Regions from separate parts of the Streptomyces sp. NPDC006134 genome, predicted to be linked through region 1. Evidence: riboswitches for the same ligand, from Rfam matches in the RefSeq annotation. Region 1 holds a riboswitch; each other region holds the start of a gene.

Region 1 (5,056 bases):
AACTCCGCTGTCCACTACCCAGAGTGAAGGCTTCGAGGGCGAAAAGCCAGAGGAAGACGGAAATCTATGGACAACAATTCGGTTTCGGGCGGGATTTCGGCTGCGGAGAGTAATAACGGACGGGGTTGCTCCTCGGTGCGGCGGGGAGTTCCGGCCCGTTCTCCAGGCGTCCTCCCGGCCGTCACGTTCCGTCGGCCGCACCGTCCCCCGGCACCGGGAACCTCCGCTCGTTCCGCTCGATCTTCGCCGCCAGCGCGGCCAGCGGATCGATGCCGAGCACCTCGCACAGCTGGAGCAGGTAGGCGAGGACGTCGGCGACCTCGTCGGTGACGCGGTGCGCGGTGCCGGGGTCGTCCATGACGCGGGCCGACTGCTCCGGCGTCAGCCACTGGAAGATCTCGACCAGTTCGGACGCCTCGACGCTGAGCGCGGAGACGAGGTTCTTCGGGGTGTGGTACGGCTGCCAGTTCCGGGCGGCGGCGAACTCGGCGAGCCTGCGTTGCAGTTCCGCCAGGCCGGGGGGTCCGGAGCCGAGGGGGCCGGGTGCAGGGGGTTCAGACTCGTGTGTCACGGCCCAGGTGTACCACCTTCAACCCGTCCACCCCGTCCACTCCCTCCTGCCTGCCCGCCCCGTCCGGCCCGCCCGCCGCGTCCGCCCCGGTGGCCCACGACGCGTCACTGGTCGTGCCGACGAGCCGGACGTGCCCGCGGTCGCACATCCGGGCCGCCAGCCGCAGCAGGCCCTCCCGCTGCCGGGCGTCCAGGCCCCGGTCGAGTCCGTCGGCGAGGACGGTGAGCGTCTGCAGGGCGGCGGGGACCTCGCCGGCCACGTCGACCTCCAGCACCCCGGGCCCGGTGAGCAGGACCAGCGCGAGCGCGAGATAGCGCAGCTCGCCGTAGCCCAGGCGCGCGAGGCCGGTGCGGGTGCCGCCGCCCCGGTCGAGCAGCGCGCGGACCGCTCCGCCGGTCACCGGCTCGGCCAGCACGTCGGCGACCGGCCCGGCGCATCCGGCGCGCGCCGCCTCGACGAACCGGGCGTGCCGCCGTCCGCACTCGGTGCGGGTGCGCCACAGCACGTCGGCGATGTTGCCGCAGCCGCCGAGCAGCCGTCCCGAACCGGCCGGCGCCGGCTCCCGCATCCGCGCGGGCCGCGGATCGCAGGCGAAGACGGAGCGCAGGGCGACCAGCATCTGCTCGGCGGCGGCGAGCACCCTGCGCTGCCCGTCCGTCTTGCCCGCCACCCGCAGCGGCAGCAGGGCGGTGCCCAGCCGGTCGTCGGGCAGCGGGGCGCGGGTCACCGGCGCCGGTCCGGCCGTGTGCCAGGCGGCCTGCACGGCGCGGCGGCCGGGGTCGCGCAGGGCGGTCTGGAGCAGCACGAGTCCGTCGGCCGTCAGCCGCTCGCCCACGATCCGCAGGTCGGGTTCCGCCTGGACGGCGACGTCGAGCCGGACCGGTCCCTCGGGGCCGTCGGCCGTGCAGCCGATGCGGAAGCCGCGGCGCCGCTGGGCGTCGGGCCGGGCCCGCTCGGGCACGCAGGCGCCCGGGTCGGGGAAGACCGTGCCGAGTTCGGCACCGGAACCGAGCCGGGCGAGGGCCTCGTACGCCCGCAGCGCGCTGGTCTTGCCGCTGCCGCTCGGCCCGGCCAGGAGGGTGAGCGGCGCGAGCGGGACGGTGACGCGCCGGTGCGCGGCGAAGGCGGACAGCCGCAGTTCGGTGACGCACGGCCGGTCGGGGCGCCCCTTGTCGCCGTCGCGCGGCACCGCGGACGGCGGCGCGGGAGCGGCCGGCGGGGTCGGCAAGGTCATGTCCGGACCGTAGGGCTCCGCCGCCGGGCGAACCGTTTTGCCGTCGGCCCCTTCCTACGATCGGGGGACCGGGCGCGTCAGGGCGGGCCCGCCCCTCACCCGCCGGGGCCGTCCCGCCTCGCCGCCCCCGGGAGAGCCGTCAGACGCCGGGAACTCCCGCGCCCTCCATGAGCCCGGTCACCTCGGTGCCGGCCGGCGTGAGCAGGAACACGTTCCGGTCGACCCGGTGCATCCCGCTGGCCAGGCCGAAGACGACGCCCGTGCTGAAGTCCAGGACCCGCTTGGCGACCTCGGTCTCCGCGCCGGTCAGATCGAGCAGGACCGGGATGCCCGCCATGAGGGTCTCGGCGACCTCGCGGGCGTCGGCGAACACGTTGACCCGCAGGACGACGAAGCGGCGCCGGGCCTCCGTCTCCGCCTCCGGCAGCGCGCGGTGGCCCACCGAGGAGGGCCAGGCGTCGCGGCCCCGCAACGGCACGACCTGGGCGAGCCCTTCCCACTGTTCATCGGTGACGTCGTGGCTGTTCACCGGCTCCCCCGCTTCGACTCGCCTTGTTGCCTGCACCAGCCAATTCTTACGCCATGTCACCCGATCGGCCCAACAGCGACACGGTGCCGGCCGGCCGAGCCGTACGGTCTCGCGGCCGGGCGCGTTCCCGTGGGCCGCTCGCCCCGTTCGGTCCGGCTTGTCACCACCCCCGCGGGAGCACTACTGTCGCCACGCCTTGGTGAACGGGAAATCCGGTGTGATGCCGGTGCGGCCCTCGCCACTGTGATCGGGAAGTCCGGCTCCGGCCCTCACGGGCGGCCACTGGGTCCTTCGGGACCTGGGAAGGCGGAGCACGGGCGGTGGTACCCGTCAGCCAGGAGACCGGCCAAGGCGCGTCGTCCATCCACGAGGTGCTGGAGAGGGTCTGCCGAGCCATGCACATAGCCGAGGGCTTTCTGCCTCCGGCGCACGCGATCGCCTGGGGTGTCGCGTCCGCGCCGTTCGTCGTCCACGGAGTCCGGTCGCTCACCCGTGAGGTGAGGGAGCATCCCGAGAGCACGTTGCTGCTCGGCGCGTCCGGGGCGTTCACGTTCGTCCTGTCGGCGCTCAAATTGCCGTCCGTCACCGGGAGTTGCTCCCATCCCACCGGGACGGGACTGGGCGCGATCCTGTTCCGGCCGCCGGTCATGGCGGTGCTCGGCACCATCACCCTGCTCTTCCAGGCGCTGCTGCTCGCGCACGGCGGGCTGACCACGCTCGGCGCCAACGTGTTCTCCATGGCGATCGTGGGGCCGTGGGCCGGGTACGGCGTGTACCGGCTGCTGCGGCGGTGCGGCGTGCCGCTGATGGTCGCGGTGTTCGCCGCCGCGTTCGCCGCCGACCTGTCCACCTACTGCGTCACCAGCGTGCAGCTGGCGCTCGCCTTCCCCGACCCGGGCAGCGGGTTCTGGGGCGCGCTCGGCACGTTCGGCTCCGTCTTCGCCGTCACCCAGATCCCGCTGGCGGTGAGCGAGGGGCTGCTCACCGTGCTCGTGATGCGGCTGCTGACGCAGTCCAGCAAGGGGGAACTGGCCCGGCTCGGTGTGGTGGCGGACGGGCCGAAGGCCCGGAAGGCACAGGAGGCGGTGGCCCGGTGAAGCGGAACACGAAGATCAACGCGCTGTTGCTGCTGGCGGTGGCCGCACTGGCCGTCCTGCCCCTGGCGCTCGGGCTCGGCGACCACAAGGAGGAGCCGTTCGCGGGGGCCGACGCCGAGGCGGAGACGGCGATCACCGAGATCGACCCGGACTACGAGCCGTGGTTCTCGCCCCTGTACGAACCGCCGTCCGGGGAGGTCGAGTCGGCGCTGTTCGCGGTGCAGGCGGCGATCGGCGCGGGCGTGCTGGCGTACTACTTCGGACTGCGCCGGGGGCGGCGGCAGGGCGAGGAACGGGCCCTGGCGGCGCCGCGGGACGGTGACGGCCCGCACGGGGGCGCCGCGGCGCCCGCCGGCGACCGGGACTGAGGCCGCGCCGTGCTGCCGATCGACGCGGCGGCGCACGCCGGCCGCTGGCGCCGCCGCCATCCCGTGGACAAGGCCGTGCTCGGGCTCGGCCTCACCGCGCTCGCCGTCTGCCTGCCGCCCTGGCCGGGCGCGGCGCTGGTGCTGGTCACGGCCCTCGCCGTGCTGCTGGGCCCGGCGGGCGTGCCGGGGCGGCGGCTGTGGCGGGCCTGCCGGGTGCCGCTGGGGTTCTGTGTGACCGGGGCGCTGCCGCTGCTGGTGCGGGTCGGCGGCGCGGACGGGTTCGTGGCGCTCGCCGACGGGGGGTGGGTGCGGGCCGGGGAGCTGCTGCTGCGGTCCTGCGCGGCCTCGCTCGGGGTGCTGCTGTTCGCGTTCACCACGCCGATGTCGGATCTGCTGCCGCGCCTGGTGCGGGCCGGGGTGCCCGCGCCGGTGGTCGACGTGGCGCTGGTGACGTACCGCATGAGTTTCCTGCTGCTGGACTCCGTGCGCCGGGTGCGCGACGCGCAGGCGGCCCGGCTCGGGCACACCACCCGGGCCGCCGCCTGGCGGTCCCTGGGCGGGCTCGGCGCCACCGCGTTCGTGCGGGCCTTCGGCCGGGCGGCGCGGTTGCAGGCGGGGCTGGCCGGGCGCGGCTACGACGGCACCCTGCGCGTCCTGGTGCCCGAGGCCCGCGTCTCCGTCCCCTTCACGGCGGCGAGCGCCGCGCTGCTGGCGGCGCTGGCCGCCCTGACCTTCGTACTGAAAGGGCCCCTGACATGAGCGACGCGACCGCGGTGGCCGCCCTGCGGGGCGTGTCCTTCGGGTACGAGGACGGGCCGGAGGTGCTCGGCGGGCTCGACTTCGCGGTGCGCGAGGGGCGGGCGCTGGCGCTGCTGGGCCGCAACGGCAGCGGCAAGACGACGCTGATGCGGCTGCTCAGCGGTGGACTCCGGCCGCGGGCGGGGCGGTTGCTGGTGGACGGGGAGCCGGTGACGTACGACCGGAAGGGGCTGACGCGGCTGCGGACGACCGTGCAGCTGGTGGTGCAGGACCCGGACGACCAGCTGTTCGCAGCGTCGGTCGCGCAGGACGTGTCGTTCGGGCCGCTGAACCTCGGCCTGCCCGACGCGCAGGTGCGGGCGAGGGTGGCGGAGGCGCTGGACGCGCTGGACATCGGGGCGCTGGCCGACCGGCCCACCCATCTGCTGTCGTACGGGCAGCGCAAGCGGACCGCGATCGCCGGGGCGGTCGCGATGCGGCCCCGGGTGCTGATCCTGG
Region 2 (5,056 bases), on a different contig from region 1:
GCGTCACGAACGAGTTCAGCGACATGTTCTGCGCCTTGAACGGCGCCACCTTCACGCCCTGCCGCACCAGCCACCGGCAGATCCCGGCGGTGACGACGCTCTTGCCGGCGTCGGAGGTGGTGCCGGCGACGAGGAGACCCCCGCTTCTCATGACCTGTGTCCTCTCTTCGGCAGGCGCGACGTCACCGGACCCGACGACACCAGGCGCGAGGTCAGCAGCCGCGCGCCCGCGCACGCGCCCAGCGCCAGCCAGCTCACGCGCCGGGACAGCCGTACCGCCCGTTCGATGTCGCCGGCGCGGACGGCCCGCCCCGCGGCCCCGTTGAGCACGGGCCGGTGCTCCACCCGCCCGCCGTACGACAGCGTCCCGCCGAGCCGGACGCCGAGGGCGCCCGCGAACGACGCCTCGACGGGCCCGGCGTTGGGGCTCGGATGCTTGCCGGCGTCGGCCCGCCAGGCCCGTACGGCGCCGCGCGGATTCCCGCCGGCGACGGCGGCGAGGGCGGCGGTCAGCCGCGCGCCGGGCCAGCCGGCGAGGTCGTCGAGACGGGCGGAGGCCCAGCCGTAGCGGCGGTACCGGGGCGACTTGTGGCCGACCATGGCGTCGAGGGTGTTGACGGCCCGGAAGCCGAGCAGGCCCGGAACCCCGCCGGCGGCGCCCCACACCAGGGCGCCCACCACCGCGTCGGAGGTGTTCTCGGCGACGGACTCCACGACGGCCCGCGCGATCCCGTCGGCGTCCAGGGCCTGCGGATCGCGCCCGCACAGATGCGGCAGCCGCGCTCGGGCGGCCTCGACGTCGCCCGTCTCCAGTGCCCGCCCGACGGCACGCGCCTCGCGCGCGAGCGAGGTGCCGCCGACGACGGCCCAGGTGGCGGTGGCGGTCAGCGCGACGGAGGCGAGGGGCCAGGGGCGTACGGCGCGGGAGGCGAGGGCACCGAGCGCCACGGCGCCACCGGCGCACACGGCGGTGTGCACCGCGCCCCGGCCGCGGTGGTCCCGCCACAGCACACGTTCCACGGCACCGGCGGCACGGCCGAACGCGGCGACCGGATGCCCGCGGCGGGGATCGCCGAGGAGGAGGTCGCCGAGAAGGCCCGCGGCGGCGCCGTACGCGAAAACGCGTTCGGCACGCATGGAGCTCAGCCGGTCACACGGTCGGGGAAGGCAGGAAGAGACCTGGTACTGAACCTCGAACGGCAGCCGAGCATCGCGTTGTGTCCTCACTCAGGGTGTCCACGCCCTGGTTCGACGAGACCGGCGGTGAGAGTTCCTGGCTCCCGGGGTCTCCACCCCGGTCACAGTGGCGGGACCGCGCCGGATTCACACCGGGCTTCCTCTCCTGCCGCCGTACATGGCCCAGGAAGTCCACCATGGCCCGCGAACACCCGTCAACTTGCCGTTGACCTGCGCAGGGGGAGTGTGCGGAGGCCCACACGCGGGGGGTGTGCGCCGGGCACGCGGAAGCGGGGTGCGGGACGGTGGTCCGTCCCGCACCCCGCTGTGCGCGCGTGCGCGCCGCCGGCCGGGCGGCGGTCAGGCGACGATCAGATAGATCCCGTACGCCACCGCCGCCGCGCAGGCCGTGAAGCACGCGTAGGCGCCGGTGACCGCGAGGGCCGCGGAGCCGCCCTGGGCGGCGGCCCGCTCCCGGCGGGAGAGTCCGGCGATGCCCAGGGTGAACAGGGCCACCAGGGCCACAGTGACCACGAGGCTGACCCCGAAGACGGAGCCGAGGGCTGCCCAGTCGATCTTCATCCTGCTTCTTCCTTCGTACCGGGTGAGTTTCGTACCGGGTGAGCGCGGGCTCAGACGGGGGTGGCGGCCGACGGGGCCTTGGCGTCGGGGGCGGCGGAGAGCTGGGCCGGGATGGTGGCGGTCAGCTCCTCGGCGGCGCCCGCCGGGGGCGGGGTCACGGCGGCGATCGCGGTGGTGACCACACCGGCCGGCTCGGCGTCCGCCGTGTTGTCGGCGTTCTCGGTGTCGTTGACGTTGGTGTGGTCGACGACCTCGCGGCGGGAGATCTTCCAGATCGCGGCGCTGGAGGCGACCAGGAAGACCGCGACGAGCGCCGTACCCCAGTCGCCGAAGCCGCAGACCCACTCGGCGAGCGCGCCGACCAGAGCCGCGGCCGGCAGGGTCAGGCCCCAGGCGACGAACATCCGCGTCGCCGTGGACCAGCGCACGACGCCGCCCTTGCGGCCGAGGCCCGCGCCCATCACCGAGCCGGAGACGACGTGCGTGGTGGAGAGGGAGAAGCCCAGGTGGGAGGAGGCCAGGATGGCGGTGGCGGCGCTGGTCTGGGCGGCGAAGCCCTGCTGCGGCCGGAGGTCGGTCAGGCCCTTGCCCATGGTGCGGATGATGCGCCAGCCGCCGAGGTAGGTGCCGAGCGCGATGGCCAGGCCCGCGGAGAGGATGACCCACATCGGCGGGTCGGAGTCGGGGGCCAGGGCGCCGCCGGCGACCAGCGCCAGGGTGATGATGCCCATCGTCTTCTGCGCGTCGTTGGTGCCGTGGGCCAGCGACACCAGCCCGGCGGAGGCGATCTGCCCGGCGCGGTAGCCCTTCTTGGCGGCCTGGCCGTCCGCCTTCCTGCCGAGGGTGTACGTCAGCCGCGTGGCGACCAGGGCCGCCAGGCCCGCGACGACCGGGGCGGCGACGGCCGGGAGGAGCACCTTGGTGACGAGCACGTCGCCGTGGACCGCGCCGAAGCCCGCCGAGGCGACGGTGGCGCCGACCAGGCCGCCCATGAGGGCATGGGAGGAGCTGGAGGGGAGCCCGACCAGCCAGGTCAGCAGGTTCCAGAGGATCGCGCCCACCAGGGCGGCGAAGATGACCTCGGGGCGGATGCCGCTCTCGTCGACGAGCCCCTTGGAGATGGTGTTGGCGACCTCCACGGACAGGAAGGCGCCGACGAGGTTGAGGACGGCGGACATGGCCACCGCGACCTTGGGCTTCAGGGCACCGGTCGAAATGGTGGTCGCCATCGCGTTCGCGGTGTCGTGGAAACCGTTCGTGAAATCGAACGCGAGTGCGGTTACCACCACAATCGCGAGGATCAGCGAGAAGCTTTCCATTTACCCAGGCAATCGTTCGAGGTCATTGGCTGCTCGAACGTAGGTAACGAGGGTGAACGGAAGATGAACTCGGGGGAGCGCGGTGGTGTCCGGAAGCGGGGCCGCCGCCCCCTCTTGCGCCGGCCGTGTCCGGCTCGCACCGTGGCGGCCCTCCGGTTGCGGGCTCGGGCGCCGGTGGCGAGCTTCCCCGGCCGGTCCGCGGACCCGCCGAGGAGATCCTGGTCACCCGGCGGGCGCCCGCCGCCTCCGTACCGCCGGAAGGCCCACGCCGGCCGGCGCGCGGCGCACCGGACGCCGGTCTTCCGGCCCATGATGCCCCCGCCCGGCGGACGGACCGGACGGCACCTGGGAGGATCGCGGTATGACCGAGCAGTCGTGGGACCGGCAGGACGCGGGGGACGCCCGGGTGGGGGCGCGAGGTGCGGGGGAGGCCGGGGGGAGGTGCGTCCGCCCCGAGGAGGCGCGCGCCTGGGAGGCCCTGGTCGCCACGGCCCGGCGGACGGCGGCCGAGGGGCTGGTGGTCGGCACGTCCGGCAACGTCTCGGTGCGCGTCGGCGACACCGTCCTGGTCACGCCGTCGGGAGTGCCGTACGACCGGCTGACGCCGGAGGACGTCACCGGCGTCGGCCTCGACGGCCGCCAGGTGCTCGGCACCCTCGTCCCGACCAGCGAGCTGCCCCTGCACCTCGCCGTGTACCGCACCACCGGCGCCCGCGCCGTCGTCCACACCCACGCCGTGCACGCGACGGCCGTCTCCACGCTCGTCCGGGAGCTCCCGCCGATCCACTACATGGCCGCCGCCCTCGGCGGCCCCGTCCGGGTCGCCCCGTATGCCGCGTACGGCACCGACGAGCTGGCCGAGAACATGCTCCACGCCCTCGCCGGCCGCTCCGGCTGCCTCCTCCGGAACCATGGCACGCTCACCCACGGCGCCACCCTGGACCAGGCATACGACCGCACCGCCCAGCTGGAGTGGATGTGCCGCCTGTGGCTGACCGCCTCCTCCGTCCCGGGCCTGACACCGTCCCTGCTGACGGAGGAACAACTCGCCGAGGTCGGCGAGAAGCTGCGGGGGTACGGCCAGAAGAGCTGACGACCGGCCCCCGGAGGCGACCGCCACCACCTTCCCTCCTCTGCCTCCTGCCTCCTGCCTCCCCTTCCTCCCCCTCCCCGCACCGCCCGTACGCCCCCGCGCGCCGATCCCCCTCAGGTCCCTTCCCGGCCGCTGTCTCCTCCCCGTCACCCCCAGCCGCCCGCCCACTGGCCGGTCACCGGTTCCGCCCGGACACTGGAGGACGTGCGCACCGTCACCGCAACGGCCACCGCCGTCACCGCAGCCCTGGCCGCCGGCGCGGCGAGCGTCGTCGCCGGCCGGCTCGCCAGCGACGCCGCGCTCAAGGCGCCCGCAGGCCGGCCCCTGCCCACCGAACCCCGGCTCACCGTGCACGGCACCGCCGCCGGGCAGATCACGCTCACCCGGGACCTGGCCGCGCTGCGGCCCGGCCGCTACGGCCTCGCCGGCGACGGCTCCCACGCGGTCGTGGGCCCCGTCCTCGACGCGGCCCGGCACCCCGCCGACACCGTCGTACGCCGCCTCGAACGCGTCACCCACGGCACCCTGCGGCCCGGCGACAAGGCGTGGCTCACCCCGAACCTGTACGTCGGCGACCCGGGCACCGCCCTCGGCCTGGACCACGCCGACGTCGACATCCCCGGCGAGCTCGGCTCGCTGCCGGCCTGGTTCGTGCCGTCCTCCCGCGACACCTGGGTGATCGCCGTGCACGGCCTGGGCACCACCCGGGAACACGCCCTGAACCTCATGGGCCTCCTGCACGGCCTGCGCCTGCCCGTGCTCGCCCTCTCCTACCGCGGCGACCTCGGCGCGCCCCGGCCGCCGGACGGCCTGAACCACCTCGGTGAGAGCGAGTGGCGCGACCTGGACGCGGCGATCCGCTACGCGCTGCGGTACGGCGCCCGGC
Region 3 (5,056 bases), on a different contig from region 1:
GTTCCGCCTCGCCCTCACCGTCCGCAACACCGGCGAACGGCACGGCACCGAGGTCGTCCAGCTCTACCTGCACGACCCGGTCGCCTCCGTCGTGCAGCCGGTGCAGCGCCTCGTCGGCTACACCCGGGTGCCGCTCGCCCCGGGCGAGGCCCGGCGGGTCCGCGTCACGGTCCCGGCCGACCTCGCCTCCTTCACCGGCCGCGACGGGCGGCGCGTGGTCGAGCCGGGCGAGCTGGAACTGCGCCTGGCCGCCTCCAGCACCGACCCCCGCCTGACGGCGACGGTCACCCTGACCGGCCCCGCGCGCCACGTGGACCACACGCGCGCCTTCCACGCGGCCTTCGGCCAGGAACCGGCAGGCCAGGACCCGACCGGGCAGGGGCCGTCCGGCCGGGACGAGGCGCCGCAGGAGTGAGACGGCGCCCGGACCGGACCCGGCCGGGGACGAGGCCCCGTCCCCGGCCGGGACGAGGACCGCTCCCGGCCGGGGACGCGCACGGTCACGCGGTGGAGCGGCCCGCCCGGTCCGGGGCGGCCCGCCGCGGCTCCCCGGGGAGGAACGTCACCTGGGGAGCGCCCGTGCGCGGATGGACGCCGACCTCCGCCGCCACCCCGTACACCTCGGCCAGCAGCCGGGGCGTGAGGACCTCGGCGGGCGGCCCGGAGGCGGCGACCTCGCCGTCGCGCAGGACGTAGAGGCGGTCGCAGTAGTACGCGGCCAGGTTCAGGTCGTGCAGGGCGAGCAGCACGGTCGCGGGCAGCCGGCGCAGCACGCCGAGGACGTCCAGCTGGTGGCGGATGTCCAGATGGTTGGTGGGTTCGTCGAGGACGAGCAGGGCGGGCTGCTGGGCGAGGGCGCGGGCGATGAGCACGCGCTGGCGTTCGCCGCCGGAGAGCCGGTCGAAGGGGCGGTCGGCCAGGTGGGTGACGTCCACCGCCGCCAGCGCGGAACCGACGAGCGCGGCGTCCTCGGGGGTGTCGCCGGCCAGGAGCCGCTTGTGCGGGGTGCGGCCCATTGCGACGACCTCGCGGACGGCGAGGTCGAGGCCGGAGCCCGGCTCCTGCACCACCGCCGCCACGGTGCGGGCCAGCCGGCGCACGGGCAGCGACCAGGCGTCGGCGCCGTCGACGCGGACCCGCCCGGCATCGGGGCGCAGCACGCGGTAGACGGTGCGCAGGAGGCTGGACTTGCCGCTGCCGTTGGGGCCCACCAGCCCGATCGTCTCGCCCGGCCGGGCGGCCAGGGACACGTCCCGCACCAGGTGGCGGGCTCCGGCGGTGAGGGTGACGCCCTCGACGGTGAGATCTGCCGCGCTCATGCCACTGTCCGGTCGGTGCTCCGCCGGGCGTCCCGGCGCATCAGCCACAGGAAGAACGGGCCGCCGCACAGGGCCGTCAGCACACCCACGGGGATCTCCATGGGCGCGGCGACGACGCGTGCGGCGATGTCGGCCCAGACGAGGAAGACCGCGCCGCCGAGGGCCGCCGTCGGCAGGACGCGGCGGTGGTCGCCGCCGACGGCGAGGCGGACGATGTGCGGCAGCATCAGGCCGACGAAGCCGATCGGCCCGCACGCCGCGACCAGGACGCCGGTGACGAGGGAGAGCAGGACGAACATGCGGGCGCGGAAGCGCGCCACGTCCAGCCCCATCGTGGTCGCGGCCTCCTCGCCGGCGAGCAGGAGGTTCAGGTTGCGGGCCTGGACCAGGAGGACGGCGGTGCCCAGGAGCAGGGCCGCGCCGGGCAGCCACAGCGTGTCCCAGCCGACGCCGCCGAGGCCGCCGAGAGTCCAGGCGAGGACCGCGCGGGCCTCGTTGCCCCGGCCGGTGGTGAGCAGCAGCAGGTCCAGTACGGCGGTGAGCACCGCGGCGACGGCCACACCGGACAGGACCAGCCGTGCCGAGGTGATCCGGCCGCCGGTGCGGGCGGTGGCGTAGACGAGCAGCAGGGCGCCCAGCGCGCCCGCGAACGCGGCGGCCGGCAGCGACACCGGCCCGAACAGGGTCACCCCGGACACGATCACCACGACGGCGCCCAGGGACGCCCCGGAGGAGACGCCGAGCAGGTAGGGCTCGGCGAGCGGGTTGCGGATCAGAGCTTGCAGGGCGGTGCCCACGACCGCCAGCCCGGCGCCGGCCACGGCCCCGAGGAGCACGCGCGGCGCGCGGACGTCCAGCACGATGGTCTCCCGCGCCCGCGACCAGTCGGGTTTTACCCAGTCGGCGCCCAGCGCGTGCGTCACGATGCCCCACACCTGGCCGGGCGGCACCCGCACCGAGCCGAGGGCCAGACCCGCCGTGGCGGAGACCACCAGGAGGACGGCCAGGACGACGAGCGTGACGGTGAGACCGGCCCGGCCCGCCCGCCCGCCGCCCTCCTGACGTCGGCGCACGGCCTGCCCGGTGCCGGCCTCGGCGGCCGGGGCCGTCACGCGAAGCTCTCGGGGTGGATGCCGCGGGCCAGGTCCTCGACCGCGTAGGCCGAGCGGACGCCGACCAGCGTCGCGGTCAGCGGCAGGACGACGAACCGCTGGTTCCTGACGGCGGGAACGTCCCGGAGGGCGGGCTGGGAGAGCAGGAACTCCTTCTTCCGCTCGACGCTTCCGGCGCCGGCGTAGTCGTAGAGGGCGATGACCTCGGGCCTGCGCTCGACGACCTGCTCCCAGGAGACGTCGCCGAAGACGTCGTCGAGGCCGGCGAAGACGTTCTCGCCGCCGGCCAGCCGGATCAGTTCGGTGCCCAGGCTCCTGCCGCCCGCGGTGAAGGCGGCCTTGTCGCCGCTGTCGTAGACGAAGACGGGCACCCGGGGCCTGCCTTCGACGGCGGTGGTGGCCCTGCCGACCCGTGCCCGCAGGCCGGCGACCAGTGCGTCCGCCCGGCCGGGGACGCCGAAGATCCTGCCGATGGTGCGGATCTCGGCGTAGGTGTCCTCCATCGTGACCCGCTTCTCGCCGCAGTACTCGCGGTTGAGGTGGGTGGCGATGCCGGCGTCGGCGAACGCCTTGCGGGAGCGGCCCTCGTGCTCGGCGAAGGCGCTGCCGTAGCCGCCGTAGACGAGGTCGGGCTCGGCTTCCAGGACCGTCTCGAACGACGGTTCCTTCTCCGCCAGCCGGGGGATCGCCTCGTAGTCCTTCCTCCACTCGGGCAGGACCGCGGAGTCGGGGAAGGCGGTGCCGGCCATGCGGTCCTTCAGGCCGAGGGCGAGCATCAGTTCCGCCGGGTGCTGGTGGATGGTGACGACACGGGAGGGCGGCTTGTCGTACGTCGTCTCCACGCCGCAGTTGTCGATGGTGACGGGGAAGCCCGCGGCCGGCGCGGCCGTGGCCTTCGCGGCCTCGGCGGTGTCCCGCGACGATCCGCAGCCGGCGGTCAGCAGGGCCGCCGACAGGGCGACGGCCGCGGCCGTGGCACGCAGGGTACGGCGCCTGCGGGCAGGGGTGAACAGCGGGGGACGGGACGTGCCGTCGTACACGTGAAGCCTCCTGGGGAGTCCGCGCTCCTCGGAACGGGCCCGCGACAGGCCAGTGTCCTGACTCCCGGATCGACGCTCCTCCCCCGGCCTTCCCGCGCGGCGCGCAGTGGCGTGTCGAGGGGTGCACTCCCCGGTCACAGTGGCGGGACCGTGCCGGATTCGCACCGGCTTCCTGTCTCCCGTCGCGGCGATGACCCGCTGATACTACGATCCGCCCCGCTCGGGTCGAAAGGGCGTGCGGACCTGCGCGCACGCCCCCGTGCCCCGCGTCACTGCACGCCCCCCCGTGCCCCGCGTCACTCCTCGCGGACCGCCCGCAGCACCAGCCGCTCGGCGTTCTCGTCGTAGGGGCGGCCGTCGAACCCGCCGAACACCTCCACCCGGCCGAACCCCGCCTCCCGCGCCATCCGCCGCAGCTCGACCGCGCTGTACACGAACCACACCAAGGTGGCCCGCGTCACCCGCTCGCCCCGGACCAGGACCCAGTCGCTGCGCAGCCGCGCCCAGTCGTCCAGCACGGTGTCGGTCTGCACCATCAGGTCCTCGCCGCGCCGCACCACCTTCGGCGGGGTGACCTTGCGGGCCAGCAGCTCCTTGCCGGCGAGGTCCAGGACGAGGGTGCCGCCGGGTACCAGGCAGTCGTGCATGACGCGCAGCACCCGCTCGTTGTCGGCGGGGTCCTCGAAGTAGCCGAACGAGGTGAACATGTTGAGGACGACGTCGAAGGCGCCCGGCGCCTCGTACGCGCGGGCGTCGGCCCGCACGTACGTGACCCGGACGCCGGCGTCGGCCGTCCGCTTCCGCGCCCGCTCCAGCATGGCCGGGCTCAGGTCCACCCCGGTGACGTCGTGGCCGCGGCGGGCGAGCGGCACCGTGAACACCCCGGGCCCGCAGCACAGGTCCAGCACCCGGGCGCCGGCCGGGAAGGACAGCAGGGGAGAGGTGGTCAGCAGTTCCTCGGCCTGTGCGTAACGCTGCTCGGAGAAGAGGAAGTCGTGGAACCCGGTCCAGAAGTCATCGTCCTGGAACCCGCCCGTCCGTGTCATGCGGTCTCAGTCCTCCTTCGTCGTCATGGGGGTGGAGGTGTTGCGGCGTGCGGTCGCGCAAGGCCGGCAGGACGGCCGGGAGCAGCAGGCACTGCGCGGCGGCCAGCAGCCAGAACCAGCCGGTGTGCCCGGCGTGTTCGGTGAGTCCGTAGAGCTGCCCGCCCAGCACTCCACTGGCGCAGGCACCGATCCCCGCGGCCAGCCGCTGCCGGCCGAAGACCACGGCGTCCGAGCGCGGGCTGCGGCGCAGCGCCTCCAGGTCGTTCTTCAGGAACAGGACGATGTCGCCCAGGGTGATCAGCGCTCCGCCCGCCAGCAGCGCCGGCCGGGTGCCGATCGCCAGCACGGCCAGCCCGGCCGCCAGACCCGCGAAGCCGGCCGCGAGGGCCGTCGCGTAGGGCATGCGCCTGATCAGGCCGGAGGCGAGGGGCTGGACGACGATCACGAGCACGAAGCAGAGCAGGAGGACCAGGCTGTAGAACGTGCCGGAGGCGCGTTCGACGGCGTACACCGCCAGGAAGTGCTGGAAGTGGAAGTAG

Evidence for each region. Region 1 has a riboswitch for cobalamin ahead of ABZ340_RS19815 (energy-coupling factor ABC transporter permease). Riboswitches for the same ligand answer to the same signal wherever they lie in the genome.
Region 2: another riboswitch for cobalamin. It lies ahead of ABZ340_RS28195 (cobalamin biosynthesis protein); the one in region 1 lies ahead of ABZ340_RS19815 (energy-coupling factor ABC transporter permease).
Region 3: another riboswitch for cobalamin. It lies ahead of ABZ340_RS19190 (ABC transporter substrate-binding protein); the one in region 1 lies ahead of ABZ340_RS19815 (energy-coupling factor ABC transporter permease).

What each region holds. Positions count from the first base shown of each region.
Region 1 is NZ_JBEXTV010000028.1:81,099-86,154, forward strand. Features, by position in the region: gene ABZ340_RS19800 (nucleotide pyrophosphohydrolase) at 182-514, opposite strand; gene ABZ340_RS19805 (ATP-binding protein) at 555-1,805, opposite strand; gene ABZ340_RS19810 (cell division protein SepF) at 1,945-2,334, opposite strand; cobalamin riboswitch at 2,515-2,700, shown strand; gene ABZ340_RS19815 (energy-coupling factor ABC transporter permease) at 2,730-3,431, shown strand; gene ABZ340_RS19820 (energy-coupling factor ABC transporter substrate-binding protein) at 3,428-3,799, shown strand; gene cbiQ (cobalt ECF transporter T component CbiQ) at 3,809-4,558, shown strand; gene ABZ340_RS19830 (ATP-binding cassette domain-containing protein) at 4,555-5,056, shown strand, end outside.
Region 2 is NZ_JBEXTV010000052.1:28,726-33,781, reverse strand. Features, by position in the region: gene ABZ340_RS28200 (cobyric acid synthase) at 1-151, opposite strand, end outside; gene ABZ340_RS28195 (cobalamin biosynthesis protein) at 148-1,137, opposite strand; cobalamin riboswitch at 1,247-1,389, opposite strand; gene ABZ340_RS28190 (hypothetical protein) at 1,537-1,758, opposite strand; gene ABZ340_RS28185 (inorganic phosphate transporter) at 1,809-3,077, opposite strand; gene ABZ340_RS28180 (class II aldolase/adducin family protein) at 3,439-4,170, shown strand; gene ABZ340_RS28175 (alpha/beta fold hydrolase) at 4,375-5,056, shown strand, end outside.
Region 3 is NZ_JBEXTV010000027.1:35,674-40,729, forward strand. Features, by position in the region: gene ABZ340_RS19175 (glycoside hydrolase family 3 N-terminal domain-containing protein) at 1-415, shown strand, start outside; gene ABZ340_RS19180 (ABC transporter ATP-binding protein) at 501-1,319, opposite strand; gene ABZ340_RS19185 (iron ABC transporter permease) at 1,316-2,392, opposite strand; gene ABZ340_RS19190 (ABC transporter substrate-binding protein) at 2,428-3,471, opposite strand; cobalamin riboswitch at 3,501-3,685, opposite strand; gene ABZ340_RS19195 (class I SAM-dependent methyltransferase) at 3,768-4,517, opposite strand; gene ABZ340_RS19200 (MFS transporter) at 4,486-5,056, opposite strand, start outside.